Linked DNA regions of Actinocorallia herbida. The protein of the gene in region 1 interacts with the protein of each later gene in a pairwise test. Links are inferred from orthologs where the notes say so. Each region holds a gene or a part of one and is shown in the gene's direction. Other genes may lie near its edges.

Evidence for each region. The genes of interacting proteins can lie anywhere in the genome.
Region 2: the proteins of rlmB (region 1) and tsaE interact in binary tests that used the Escherichia coli proteins (3 or more experiments, as listed by UniProt). The link is inferred for Actinocorallia herbida from one-to-one orthologs.

What each region holds. Positions count from the first base shown.
Region 1 is NZ_RJKE01000001.1:8,634,719-8,642,053, reverse strand. The notes cover bases 2,034-5,009. They hold rlmB (23S rRNA (guanosine(2251)-2'-O)-methyltransferase RlmB), read left to right. Parts: upstream 2,034-3,037; coding sequence 3,038-3,982; downstream 3,983-5,009. Other genes in these bases: EDD29_RS39135 (alpha/beta fold hydrolase), read right to left, coding at 4,519-5,009; cysS (cysteine--tRNA ligase), read left to right, coding at 2,034-2,948. In the rest of the region: ispF (2-C-methyl-D-erythritol 2,4-cyclodiphosphate synthase), read left to right, coding at 1-465; EDD29_RS39160 (hypothetical protein), read right to left, coding at 525-1,427; more of cysS, read left to right, coding at 1,554-2,033; more of EDD29_RS39135, read right to left, coding at 5,010-5,343; EDD29_RS39130 (DUF7144 family membrane protein), read right to left, coding at 5,688-6,074; EDD29_RS39125 (Rrf2 family transcriptional regulator), read right to left, coding at 6,239-6,658; EDD29_RS39120 (SDR family oxidoreductase), read left to right, coding at 6,735-7,335. UniProt on the Escherichia coli protein: Specifically methylates the ribose of guanosine 2251 in 23S rRNA.
Region 2 is NZ_RJKE01000001.1:9,702,602-9,708,852, forward strand. The notes cover bases 1,427-4,248. They hold tsaE (tRNA (adenosine(37)-N6)-threonylcarbamoyltransferase complex ATPase subunit type 1 TsaE), read left to right. Parts: upstream 1,427-2,529; coding sequence 2,530-2,967; downstream 2,968-4,248. Other genes in these bases: EDD29_RS44355 (alpha/beta fold hydrolase), read left to right, coding at 1,427-2,509; EDD29_RS44365 (hypothetical protein), read left to right, coding at 3,120-3,788; tsaB (tRNA (adenosine(37)-N6)-threonylcarbamoyltransferase complex dimerization subunit type 1 TsaB), read left to right, coding at 3,816-4,248. Also shown: EDD29_RS44345 (NAD(P)H-hydrate dehydratase), read left to right, coding at 1-153; alr (alanine racemase), read left to right, coding at 217-1,329; more of EDD29_RS44355, read left to right, coding at 1,385-1,426; more of tsaB, read left to right, coding at 4,249-4,496; rimI (ribosomal protein S18-alanine N-acetyltransferase), read left to right, coding at 4,493-4,948; tRNA (adenosine(37)-N6)-threonylcarbamoyltransferase complex transferase subunit TsaD, read left to right, coding at 4,945-5,973; EDD29_RS44385 (ATP-binding SpoIIE family protein phosphatase), read right to left, coding at 5,970-6,251. UniProt on the Escherichia coli protein: Required for the formation of a threonylcarbamoyl group on adenosine at position 37 (t(6)A37) in tRNAs that read codons beginning with adenine.

The sequences.
Region 1 (7,335 bases):
GTGGGCGTCGGTACCGACGTCCACCCTTTTGCGTCCGGCAGGCCGCTGTGGGTGGCCGGGCTCGAATGGCCCGGCGAGGGCGACGGCATCGAAGGGCACTCCGACGGTGACGTCGCCGCCCACGCCGCCTGCGACGCGCTGCTGGGCGCCGCCGGCCTCGGCGACCTCGGCGCGGTCTTCGGCACCGCCGACCCGCGCTGGCACGGGGCGTCCGGGGCGGTCCTGCTCACCGAGGTGCACCGGCTGGTGCGCGAGGCGGGCTACGAGATCGGCAACGTCGCGATCCAGGTCATCGGGAACCGCCCCAAGATCGGAAAGCGGCGCGCGGAGGCGGAGAAGACGCTGAGCGCGGTCCTGGACGGCGCCGCGGTCAGCCTCTCGGCGACCACCACCGACGGGCTCGGGCTGACCGGCCGCGGCGAGGGCATCGCCGCCATCGCCACGGCGCTGATCTTCCCGCGCTGATCCTCCTGCGCGAAGGCGTCTGAGACGGTGATCCGCACTTCCTCCGGGAGCCCCGCGCGTCAGCCCTGTCCGGGCGGCGTGGGGCCACTGCGCAGCGTGCCGGAAGGCGGGTCCCACTCGTCACCCCCGTAGGCGGCCCACTCGTCGAGGTCCGGCCTCGGGCCCTCCGGCTCCGACTCGTCCCGGGAGGCGTCGCTCTTGGCGGGCCGCCCCACGAGCTTCACGTCCGTCGGAAGGCTGGCCGGCGGACGGACGGGCTCGGCGGCGACGGGAAGGGGCAGCGGAGGCGGACTCGGAGGCTCCTGGTCGTCTTCGGCGTCCTCATGGTCCGGCGCCTCTACCTGCTCGATCGCGGGTGCGGGACCCGGCGGAGGCACCGGGTGGGGATAGGCGTCGAGGTACGGGTTCGGGAAGTCCGCCGCGGTGGGCAGCCGCATCGGCTCGGCCGGAGTGATCCCGTCGAGGGAGAAGTCGGGCTGCGGCACGGGCTCCGGCTCGGGAGATCCGTTGGGCGTCTTACGGGTCCGCCGGACCGCGCGCACTTGCCGGAACATCGACAGCCACAGCCAGGTCGCCAGGAGCGCGGCGACCCAGGGGGCCGAGGCCACCCCCGCGTCCAGCGCGGTGCCGTCGATCGCCGCGAAGCCCTTCACCACGTTCTGGATGGAGGCGGCGATCGCGCCGCCGACCAGCGCGTAGAGCAGGATCCACCGGATCCAGCGGGTCCACCAGGGCGCGCGGCGCGCCGTGAAGAGCGCGAGGATCGCGGTGGCGATGAGCCCGTCGTAGACCAGTGGGTAGTACCTGCCGAAACGCTCGACGTTCCGCCCGCTCAGCCCGGTCTCGGCCAGCAGTCGCAGATCGTCGTAAGACAGGATGAACGCCCCGGCGGTGAGCCCGGCGACGGCGATGAAGCTCAGAATCGTGAACGCGCGATGAGCGGGCGTCAGTGCGGTCGTCATGGTGCCTCGGGGGGAAGACGGAGTGAGAGACAATCTTGACCCGGCGCGCCGCCCCGCGCGACCCCTGATGGCGCATCTGCGCCCGCGGCCTCTGCGCGAGGCCTTTCCCTAGTAGCCTTGACTTCCGTGAGCCTGCGCCTTTATGACACCAGCACGCGTGCCGTCCGCGAGTTCGAGCCCCTGACGCCGGGCCGGGTCGGGCTGTACGTCTGCGGGGCCACACCGCAGGCCGCCCCGCACATCGGCCACCTGCGCTCCGGCGTGATCTACGACCAGCTCGTCCGCTGGCTGATCCGCTCGGGCTACGAGGTCACCTTCGTCCGGAACGTCACCGACATCGACGACAAGATCCTGGCCGTCGCCGAGCAGTCCGGACGGCCCTGGTTCGCCGTGGCCGAGGGCAACCAGCGGATCTTCGGCAAGGGCTACGAGACGCTCGGCTGCCTTCCGCCGACCATCGAGCCGCGCGCCACCGGGCACGTCCCGGAGATGATCGTCCTCATGCGGCGGCTCATCGAGCGCGGGCACGCCTACAACGTCGGCGACGACGTCTACTTCGACGTCAAGTCCTGGGCGGACCACTACGGGCGCCTGTCCAACCAGAAGCTGGAGAACATGCGCTCGGCGGGGGACACCCCGAACGAGGAGCTCAAGCACGACGCCCGGGACTTCGCCCTGTGGAAGGGCGCCAAACCCGGCGAGCCGTCCTGGGAGACGCCGTGGGGCCCCGGCCGTCCCGGCTGGCACCTGGAGTGCTCGGCCATGGCGACCAAGTACCTCGGCGAGACGTTCGACATCCACGGCGGCGGCATGGACCTGGTCTTCCCGCACCACGAGAACGAGATCGCCCAGGCTCAGGCCGCGGGCGACGGGTTCGCGCGGTACTGGATGCACAACGGTCTGCTCACGATCGACCGGGAGAAGATGAGCAAGTCCATCGGGAACGTGGTGTACCTGGACGATCTGCTCGGTCAGGTCAGGGCCGTCGAGGCCAGGTACTTCCTCGTCTCGGCGCACTACCGCTCCACGATCGACTTCACCCCCGGCGCGCTCGACGACGCGGCCCTGGCCTACCAGCGGATCGAGGGCTTCCTCGTCCGGGCCGCGGAGACCTTCGGCGACGTCAAGATCTCCGCCGACCTCCCCGCGGCGTTCGTCGGGGCGATGGACGACGACCTGGGCGTCCCGCAGGCGCTGGCCGTCCTGCACGAGACCGTCCGGGCGGGCAACAGCGCGCTGGCGTCCGGCGACGGCGAGGCCGCGCGGGAGGCCGCCGCCGAAGTGCGCGCGATGGCCTCGGTCCTCGGGATCGACCCGCTGGAGTGGAGCGTCGCCTCCGACGCCGCCGATCTGCGCCCGGTCGTCGACGCGCTCGTGCGGGTGGTGCTGGGCCAGCGCCAGGCGGCCCGCGGCCGCAAGGACTGGGCCGCCGCCGACGCGATCCGCGACGGTCTCGCCGAGGCCGGGATCGTGGTCGAGGACACCCCGCAGGGCCCCCGCTACGACATCAGGCGGGGCTGAGTTTTCCACAGGCGGCCCGGAGCGATGCTTCGGGTCGCTTACGCTTGTGGTTCACGTGGTTTTGTTTTCTGTGGGAAGGGCAGCCGAGGATGACCAAGAAGGGCAAGAAGGGCCCGAGCGTCACCGCCAAGGCCGAGGACAGGCATTGGCACGGCAAGCGCGTCAAGGCGCGCAACGCCAAGAGCTCTTCCCGCACCGGCACCAAGACGTTCGGTCCGCGTAAGCCGGGCGGACGTCCCGCCACGGGCCAGCAGACCCGGCAGGGCGGCGCGGCCGCGGCCCAGAGCCGCCCGGTCGCCGCGCGCCGTCCCGACGCGCCTGAGCTCGTGCACGGCCGCAACCCCGTGCTCGAGGCGCTGCGCGAGGGCGTGCCCGGCACCACCCTGTACTACATGCCCGACAGCGACGACCGGGTCCGCGAGGCCGTCAAGATCGCGGCCGACCGCGGCATCCCGCTGATCGAGTGCGGCAAGCCCGAGCTCGACCGCCTCACCGACCGGGCCGTCCACCAGGGTCTCGCCTTCCAGGTGAAGCCCTACCGCTACGCCCACCCCGACGAGCTGCTGCAGGGCACCGCCCCGCTGATCGTCGCCCTGGACGGCATCACCGACGCCCGCAACCTGGGTGCGATCGTCCGCTCGGCCACCGCGTTCGGCGCGAGCGGCATCCTGCTGCCCGAGCGGCGCAGCGCCGGGATCAACGCGGGCGCCTGGAAGACCAGCGCCGGCACCCTGGCCACCACCCCGGTCGCCCGCTGCACCAACCTCACCCGCCAGCTCAAGGCCTACCAGGAGGCAGGCTGCTTCGTCGCGGGCCTCGACGCCCACGGCGGCTCCTCTATCACCGACCTCCCCGCCGCCGACGGCCCGTTCGTCCTCGTCGTCGGCTCCGAGGGCAAGGGCCTGGGCCGCCTCGTCGGCGACAGCTGCGACATCCTCGCCCACATCCCCATGTTCGGCCACGCCGAGTCCCTCAACGCCGGCGTAGCCGCAGGCATCGCCCTCTACGAGATCGCTCGCCAGCGCCACACCTGATTCGGCTAAGATGCCCCCCACAACGCCTCGTTAGCTCAGCCGGCCAGAGCAGCTGTCTTGTAAACAGCAGGTCATCGGTTCGAATCCGATACGGGGCTCCGGTCAAGGCCCTCCGGCTGCGGAGGGCCTTTCGGCTTTTCGGGGGCTTTCGGCTGTTCGGGGGGCGGTGGCGGGCCCGCCGGGAGCGTGTCTTGTGGCCTAGTTGTCGGGAGGGTGGCGGGTTAGGGTTTTTGGTGGGTTTGGGGGGGCTTTGAACGAATTTGGACGAGGCGATCTTCCTGAGGTGTACCGGGTGGCGTCGGACGCGTCGGCGCTCGGCCAGCGGCGGGTGACGCGGCAGACGCGGTTGCTGTTCGGGGCGTCGCTGGGGGTGGGGCTGTTCGAGCTCTTCGGCGGGCCCGGCGGGCCGTCGTGGCACAGCGCGGCGGATCTGCTGACGGCGGTGTGCTTCTGCGTCGGGAGCCTCGGCGGGTACCTGCTCGCCGCGGGGAGGTCCCATCGGCGGTGGTACGACGGCAGGGCCTCCGCCGAGTCGATCAAGACGCTCGTGTGGAAGTACATGATGCGGGTCCCGCCGTTCGCGGGCGCCGCCGACGCCGACGGCGTGCTGCTCGACCCTCGACGGCGCCGAAGTGGGTGGCGCCGCGCTCGACGTACGTCTCCGCGGCGGGGATCCGGGCGGCGAGCCAGCGGGTGTGGTCGACGGGTGAGAACCGGTCCTGCGACCCGTGCCACAGGAGGGTCGGGACCTGGATCTGGGAGGGGTCGAAGCCCCAGGGGCGGCGGAGGGCGAGCACGTCGTCCACCCAGCCGTCGGCGCCGTACTTGAGCGCCTCGCCGTAGGTGCGGATGAGCTGTTCGCGGATCTCGACGTCCTCGACGATGCGGAGGTCCCCCGAGGAAAGGTCGCCGCCCAGCATGCGCAGCAGGGATTCCGGGTCCTTCTTGATCTCGTCGGCCTTGCGGATGATCTCGCCGAGTCCGCCCGCCGGGTCGAGGTCGATGCCGGAGTACTCCCGCCTGTTCAGCTCGCCCATGCCGCCGTACCAGTCGAGCCCCTTGCTGTCGGGGGGCGCGACCGTCACCAGGACGGCGGCCATGGTGACCCGGTCGGGCAGGAGGGCGGCGCAGGCGAGGGCGTGCGGACCGCCGCCGGATCTGCCGACGACGGAGAACCGCTCGTATCCGAGGTGGTCGGCGATCGCCCGCACGTCGTCGGCGGCGTGCCGGACGCACCGGCCGGGCCGGCGGGCCGAATCCCCGTATCCGGGCCGGTCGTAGCTGAGGAGGCGGACGCCGAGCCGGTGCAGGACGATGCCGCGCGGGAGCGGGCCGCTGCGGCTGCCCGGGGTGCCGTGCATCAGGAAGACGGGTGTGCCGTCCCGGGGGCCCAGGCAGTCGACGACGAGTTTGCCTCCGCCGGGAGCGCCCACCAGCAACGTCACCCTTTGCCTCCCGCGCTAGCCCCTGCCTTCGATGATGTGACAGGTGGTGGTGGTATTCGTACTATCTGCGAGGTGTTCTCGTGCTGTCCGACCGCGCGCCCCGTCGGTCACGCGGGTCACGATAGCTTCCATGCGCCTGTGCGGGCCGTCCTTATTCGCCCGGGTGTGGGCAGTGCTCGGTTGAGCAGGCTATTTCTCCTACTTTGCGATATATAGCCCCGGTGGCGCAATTCCCGCGACCGTCAATGGTCACCATGCCGTCAGAGGGATTCGGGGCGCCAGGCCAGGAGGGCCCAGATGATGACGATGTCCAGGACGATGATGAGGATGGACCACCAGGGGTAGTACGGGAGGAAGGCGAACTGGGCGATGGCCTGGATGGAGGCGAGGACGATGACGGGCCAGCGGGCCCAGGACCGGCCGGCGATGAGGGCCACCGCGACGGCGATGAGCACGATGCCGAGGAGCAGGTGGATCCAGCCCCAGCCGGTGATGCTGAATTCGTAGACGTAGTTCGGGGCGACGACGAAGAACTCTCGCTTGATGATGGCCGCGAGGCCGACGATGGCGCCCCAGACCCCGCTGAGGATCATCAGGATCGCGGCGAAGAGGACGAATCCCGTCGCGGTGGTCTGCTTGGTGTTCATGCGCGCCTCCGGGCTGCCGAGCCGCGGAGCACCTGTCCCGGGCCGGTCGGCGGCCCGGCGATCCTGCGGCACAGCAGAGATTCCCCGATTTGATCGCCCGGAATGTCGGCAAAGGTCAACTGTGACGTCGGCTTTGCCGGGAATTGGAGGGCCGCGCCGACGGCTCAGAGGGCGGCGGGGGCCAGGAGGTCGGCGATGGTGGTCCGCGCCAGGGAGGTGAGGACCGCCTCGCGGGCGAGGGCGTCCTGGGCGTGGAGGTTGGCGGTCACGGTGCGGCCGACGGGGCACGCGGGGTTGGGGAGGTGGACGCCGAGGACGGGGTCGTCGGCGTTCACGGCGGTCCAGATGTCGGCCAGGGTGAGCGTCTCGGGCGGGCGGGAGAGGGCCCAGCCGCCCCGGGGTCCGGCGTGGGAGTGCACGAGGCCCGCCGCGCGGAGCCTGCCGAGGACGCGCCGCACGTGGACGGGGTTGGTCGCGGGGCTGACGGCGAGTTCACCGGAGTCGACGAGCTCGCCGGGGCGGCCCGCGAGAAGGGTCGCCAGGTGGACCGCGACGGAGAACTGGGTGTTCGTCGCCTGCGCCATGTCCGACATTGTATCCGTAACCACCGCTGATACAGTATGAAACGTCACCAGGCCAGTTACAGAAAAGGGATCTTTCATGACCACTTATGGCGTCACCGGGGCCACCGGGCATCTCGGACAGCTGGTCGTGCGTGCGCTGCTGGGCCGCGGGGTGCCTCCGGCGGACGTCGTGGCGATCGCGCGGACGCCCGCGAAGGCCGCCGAGCTCGAGGCGCTCGGGGTCACCGTGCGCGAAGGCGACTATGGCAGGCCCGAGACCCTGGCGAGCGCCCTCGCCGGCGTCGACAGGCTGCTCCTCGTCTCCGGCAACGAACTCGGCACGAGGGTCCAGGGGCACCGGAACGTCATCGCGGCGGCCAAGGACGCGGGCGTAAGCCGGATCGCGTACACGAGCGTGCTCCGTGCCGGTTCGACCGAGCTGTCGCTGGCCCCCGACCACCTGGCGACCGAGGACGCGATCCGGGACTCCGGCCTGCCTTACGTCCTCCTGCGCAACAGCTTCTACACCGAGGTCTACCTCGCCAAGATCCCCGCGGCGCTGAAGACCGGGGAGATCGTGGACGCCACCGCGAACCGTCCCGCGTCGACCGCCACCCGCGCCGACTACGCCGAGGCGGCCGCCGCCGCGCTGACGGGCGATCCCCAGAACGTCATCTACGAACTGGGCGGCGCCCCGT
Region 2 (6,251 bases), 1.1 Mb from region 1 along the record:
GTCGACGCCGCCGACGCCGGGGCCTGGGCCGCCCACCTGCACGGACTGGCCGCCCGGATCGCCGCGGCGCCCCGGCGCGGCCTCGCGCCCGCGCCGATCACCGCGGAGGACGTTCTCGCCGCGCTGCCAGAGGCGTTCGCGCAACTGTCCTGAGCTGCGCCGACCCGCGCGCGGTCTTGCCCGAGCTCCCCGCCGGGTGCGGCAGACTTGGGGACCATGACGCATCCGACGCGCGCGCTGGTCGACCTCTCGGCCATCCGGGACAATGTGCGGCTGCTCGCCGAGGCCGCGGGCCGGCCCGTGATGGCGATGGTCAAGGCCGACGCCTACGGGCACGGGGCCGTCCCGGTGGCGAAGGCCGCATTGGAGGCCGGCGCGTCCTGGCTCGGCGTCGCGTTCGCCGACGAGGCCCTGGCGCTGCGCGCGGCGGGGATCACCGCCCCGGTGCTCGCCGGGGTCTGCCCGCCGGACACCGACTTCGCCGCGGCGATCGCGGGCGGGGTCGACCTGGGCGTCGGCTCGGTCGGGCTGGTCCGCGCGGTCGCGGCGGCCGCCGCCGCGAAGGGCGTCCCCGCCCGGATCCATCTGAAGGCCGACACCGGGATGTCGCGCGGCGGGCAGACCCGCGACGGCTGGCCCGCGCTGGTCGAGGCCGCGTTGAAGGCCGAGGCCGAGGGGGCCGTCCGGATCATCGGGCTCTGGTCGCACATGGCCTGCTCCGACGAGCCGGAGCACCCGTCGGTGGCCCGGCAGACGGCGGCCTTCGCCGAGATGGTCGGCTACGCCGAGCGCGCGGGCGTCCGGCCCGAGCTACGGCATCTGGCGAACTCCTCGGCGGCCCTGCACCTGCCCGAGACGCGCTGGGACCTCATCCGTCCCGGCCTGGCGATCTACGGGCTGAACCCCGCGCCCGCGCTGCCCGATCCCGGCCTGCGCCCCGCGATGACCCTCACCTCCACGGTGACGGTCGCCAAGCGCGTCCCCGCAGGGTCGGGCGTGTCTTACGGCCACCTCTACATCACCGACCGGGAGACGACGGTCGCACTGGTCCCCGCCGGGTACGCCGACGGCGTCCCGCGCTCGGGCAGCAACGTGCTGGAGGTCCTGGCGGCAGGCCGCCGCCGGAAGATCGCCGGACGGGTCTGCATGGACCAGTTCGTGCTGGACGTCGGCGACGATCCGATCGAGGAGGGCGACGAGGTCGTCCTGTTCGGCCCCGGTGACCGCGGCGAGGCCACCGCGACGGACTGGGCCGACGCCGTCGGCACGGTCTCCTACGAGATCGTGACCCGGCTGGGCGGCCGGGTCCCGCGCGTGCACACCGACTGACCGCCGCGGCCTGAGCCCGCGGCCTTCCGTACCCAGCCCCGCAGGGAGGACGACTTTGGACGGACGGAGCAAGAGAAGACTCGGGATCGCCGGAGCCGTCGCCGGGGTGGGCGCGGCCGGCGTGGGCGCCGTGGTCGCGGCCCGCCAGTACGCGGTCGGCCGGGTCAGGGCCCAGCCGGACCCGGAGGCCGCCGAGCCTTTCGGGGAGCCGCGCGGAGACGCCCTGACCGTCCTCGCCGACGACGGGCTGCCCCTGTACGTCGAGGTGGAGGAGCCCGAGACGCCTCCGGCGCCGGGCACCCCGACCCTGGTGTTCTGCCACGGCTACTGCCTGAACCTGCACACCTGGCACTACCAGCGGCGCGATCTCACGGGGTTCCGGCGGATCACCTGGGACCAGCGCAGCCACGGCAGGTCCGGGCGCAGCGACCCGCGCCGGGCGACCATCGACCAGACCGGCGCGGACCTCGCCGCGGTGCTGCGCGCGACGGTCGGCCGGGACGAGCCCGTGGTGCTCGTCGGGCACTCCATGGGCGGGATGACGCTGATGGCGTTCGCCGAGCGCCATCCGGAGGAGTTCGGCGGCAGGGTGCGCGGGGTCGCGCTGGTCAACACCTCGATGGGCGACATCCAGCAGATGACGCTCGGGTTGCCGCTGATCCTGGCCAAGGTGGCGCAGCCGCTCGCGCCGCGGGTCATCCGCGGGCTGGGCCGCCGGGGCGCGCTGGTGGACTCCTCCCGCGCGATCGGCGCGGATCTGGCGTTCTGGGTGATCCGCCGTATGGGCTTCGCCGACCGGACGATCAGCCCGACCGTGGTGGACTTCGTGGAGCGGATGGTCCGCGCGACCCCGTTCGAGGTGATCGCGGAGTTCTACCCGACCCTGATCGGGCACGACAAGCGCGCCGCCCTGGCCGTCCTGGACCGGGTTCCGGCGCTGGTGATGACGGGCGACGCGGATCTGCTGACCCCGGCGGCGCACGGCGCGGAGATCGCGGCGGGCCTGACGGACGTGGTGTACGTGGCGGTCGAGCCCGCGGGGCATCTGCTGCCGATGGAGCACCACGCGCGGGTGACCGAGGCGGTCCGGGCGCTCGCGGGACGGGTCACGGCGGCCCCGCCCCGGGTGCCGGGGCCCGCGCGGGGCGTCGAGGACGAGCCGGTGAAGGAGGAGCGGTGAGGATAGACACGGCGGAGCGGATGCACTCCCTGGGCCTGGCCCTGGGCGGGCTGCTACGCGCGGGGGACCTCGTGGTCCTGACGGGGGGTCTCGGCGCGGGCAAGACCACGCTGACCCGGGGCATCGGGGAGGGCCTCGGGGTGCGCGGCCCGGTGACATCGCCCACTTTCGTCATCGCGCGGGTGCACCCGCCGCTGGCCGGGGGGCCGCCGCTGGTCCATGTGGACGCCTACCGGCTCGGCGGGTTCGCCGAGGTCGACGATCTCGACCTGGACGCCGACCTCGCGGCCGCGGTCACCGTGGTGGAGTGGGGCGAGGGCCTGGTCGAGGGCCTTGCCGAAGATCGTCTCGAAGTGCGGATGAGCCGGGTCGGCGACACCGAGTCCCGCGACGTGACGATCACCGGCGTGGGGGGCCGCTGGGCCGGGTCTGAACTGAACGGGATCGTTCCAGATTAGATAGGTATGCCCTGGTACTCGCAGTTTCTCGTTTGCGTGCCGTAACCTCTAGCGAACATCTTTGGTAAGAGCGCACTTTCCCGGGACAAGACGGGTATAGGAGTCCTCCAGTGGGTGGTCAGAGGCGTAGAAGCACCGGTTCTGAGCGGAGTATGGCGATCCTGCTCGCCGGTGCGCTCACCGGCGTGCTCGTGGTCTGCGCGATAGCCGGTCTGTTCATCCTGCGTAACGCGAGCGGAGACCCCACGCAACTAGCGCCGGGCACGAACCATCAGGCGGCCCCGTCGGGCGCCGAGGACGGCGGGTTCGTCCCGCTGGAGGGCCCGCCGGACGCGTGCTCCGTCCTCGCCGACGCCCCCGAGAAGCTCGTCCCCGGCGGCGAGCCCACCCCGGCGTCGGCCACCGACACCGACACCTCGGTCCGCTGCACCTGGGGAGACGTGGGGCTCGGCGACGATCCCCGCGAGCTGTCCCTGGAGCTGCGCAGCGTCCCCGGCGCCGACCCGGTGGCCGACGCCGAGGGGATGTTCACCGAGGAGCACGAGAGCGACAAGTCCGGCGACAACCTCCTGCCGAGCCAGCGCCTGCGCGACTTCGACGATCTCGACGAGGTCGGCGATCAGGCCTACGTGCTGTACTTCACCGAGACCGCGTTCTCCCAGGCCGTCGTCAACGCCCGTGTCGGCAACGTCCTCGTGACCGTCTCCTACGGCGGGAGCAAGGACGACGACACGCCGCTGGACCAGGGCGACTGCGTGGACGGGGCGACCGAGGCGGCGACGAAGGCCATCGAGGCGATCAAGAAGATGGGATCGGCCTGACCCGGCCTCCGTATAGGCTTGACGGTCGTGCTGGTACTGGCTTTCGACACCGCGACCTCGGCGGTCACCGCGGCTCTCTACGAGTGGTTCCCTGGCGCCGCCGCCCGGCCCGTGGCGGTCGTCGCCGGGGTGGACCGGCAGCGCCACGCCGAGGTGCTGTCCCCGTCGATCTCCCGCGTCCTCGCCGAGGCCGGGGCGTCCCCGGGCGACCTCGACGCGATCGCGGTCGGCGTCGGCCCCGGCCCCTACACGGGACTGCGGGTCGGCCTGGCGACCGCCGACGCCCTGGGCAACGCGCTGCGCCTCCCCGTCCACGGGGTCTGCACGCTCGACGCCCTCGCCTGGGCGAGCCGCCGCACCCAGCCCTTCGTGGTGGCCTCCGACGCGCGCCGCAAAGAGGTCTACTGGGCGCGCTACGACTCCTTCGAGCGGCGGGTGACCGAGCCGTCGGTCGGCCCGGCCGCCGATGCCGCGGCCTCCGGGCTGCCCGCGATCGGCGAGGGCGCCGCGCTGTACTCCGCGGTGTTCGAGGAGCGGGAAGGTCCCGCTGACCGGGCGCCGCTCCTGCCGTCGGCGGGGGCGATCGCGGAGATCGCGATCAGCAGGCTGTCGGGCCGCGCCGGACTGCCGCTGCTGCCGCCAGAACCGCTCTACCTGCGCCGCCCCGACGCCCAGGAGATCGGCGCACGGAAGAAGGCGAGCCAATGAGCGACACCGGGATCCGGCCGATGTCGACCGCGGACCTGCCCGCGGCGATGGTGCTGGAGCACGAGCTGTTCGGCGACGAGTCCTGGACCGAGGGCATGCTCCGCGAGGAGCTCGCCGCGATGCCGGGGACCCGGCACTACATCGTGCTGGAGGAGAACGGCTCGGTCGTCGGCTACGCGGGCCTGGCCGCCGTCGGCGGTGACGGCGACGTGCAGACGATCGGCGTCTCGGCCGCCAGCCAGGGCCGGGGCCTCGGCGCCGCCCTGCTGACCGAGCTGCTGGCCGAGGCGGTCCGGCGCGGGTGCCGCAGGGTGTTCCTGGAGGTGCGGGCCGACAACGAGCCGGCCCAGAGGCTGTACGAGCGGTTCGGCTTCGTCCGGATCGGCGTGCGCAAGCGCTACTACCAGCCGTCCGGCGTGGACGCGATCATGATGCGGAGGGACGAGCCGTGACCGAACCCCTGGTGCTGGGCATCGAGACCTCCTGCGACGAGACGGGCATCGGCATCGTCCGCGGGCACACCCTGCTCGCCGACACGGTGGCCTCCAGCGTCGACGAGCACGTCCGCTTCGGCGGGGTCGTGCCCGAGGTCGCCAGCCGCGCCCACCTCGAGGCGATGACCCCGACGATCGAGCGGGCCCTGGCCGAGGCCGGGGTGGCGCTCAGCGACCTCGACGCCATCGCGGTCACCGCGGGCCCCGGGCTCGCGGGCGCGCTGATGGTCGGCGTCGCCGCCGCCAAGGCGTACGCCCTCGCGCTCGGCAAGCCCCTGTACGGGGTGAACCACCTGGCCGCCCATGTGGCGGTCGACCAGCTGGAGCACGGGCCGCTGCCCAAGCCGTGCGTGTCGCTGCTGGTCTCCGGCGGGCACTCCTCGCTGCTGCTGGTCCCCGACGTGGCCCGGGACGTCCGCTCGCTGGGCTCGACCGTCGACGACGCGGCGGGCGAGGCGTTCGACAAGGTCGCCAGGGTCCTCGACCTGGGCTTCCCCGGCGGTCCGATCATCGACCGGAGGGCCAGGGAGGGCGACCCGCGCGCGATCGCGTTCCCGCGCGGCAAGATCGACGACGGGACCTACGACTTCTCCTTCTCCGGCCTGAAGTCCGCCGTGGCGCGCTGGGTCGAGGCGAAGGAGCGGGCCGGGGAGTCCGTGCCGATCGCCGACGTGGCCGCGTCCTTCCAGGAGGCCGTGGTCGACGTGCTGACGCGGAAGGCGATCGCGGTCTGCAAGGACAACGGGGTCGACCACCTCCAGATCGGCGGGGGCGTCGCGGCGAACTCGCGGCTCAGGGAGATGGCCGCGCAGCGCTGCGAGAAGGCGGGCGTCCGGCTGCGGGTGCCCCGGCCCGGTCTGTGCACCGACAACGGCGCGATGGTCGCGGCGCTCGGCGCGGAACTCGTCGCGGCGGGTCTGGAGGACTCGCGGCTGGACATTCCCGCCGATTCCTCGCTGCCCGTGACGACGGTCCGGCTCTAGACGCCCAGCTCGAACCAGACGATCTTGCCGGAGGCGGTGCGGGTCGCCCCCCACCGCCGGGCGAGGCGCGACACGAGCTGGAGGCCGCGGCCGCCCTCGTCGTCCTCGTGCGCGTCCCGCAGGACCGGCAGCGTGTACTCGTCGTCCATCACCTCGACCAGCAGATGCTCGGTCTGCACGAGCCGCAGCTCGATCGGCCGGGTGGCGAACCGGACGGCGTTGGTGACGACCTCGGTGGCCAGCAGCTCGGTGATCTCGATCTGGTCGGCGAGGTCCCA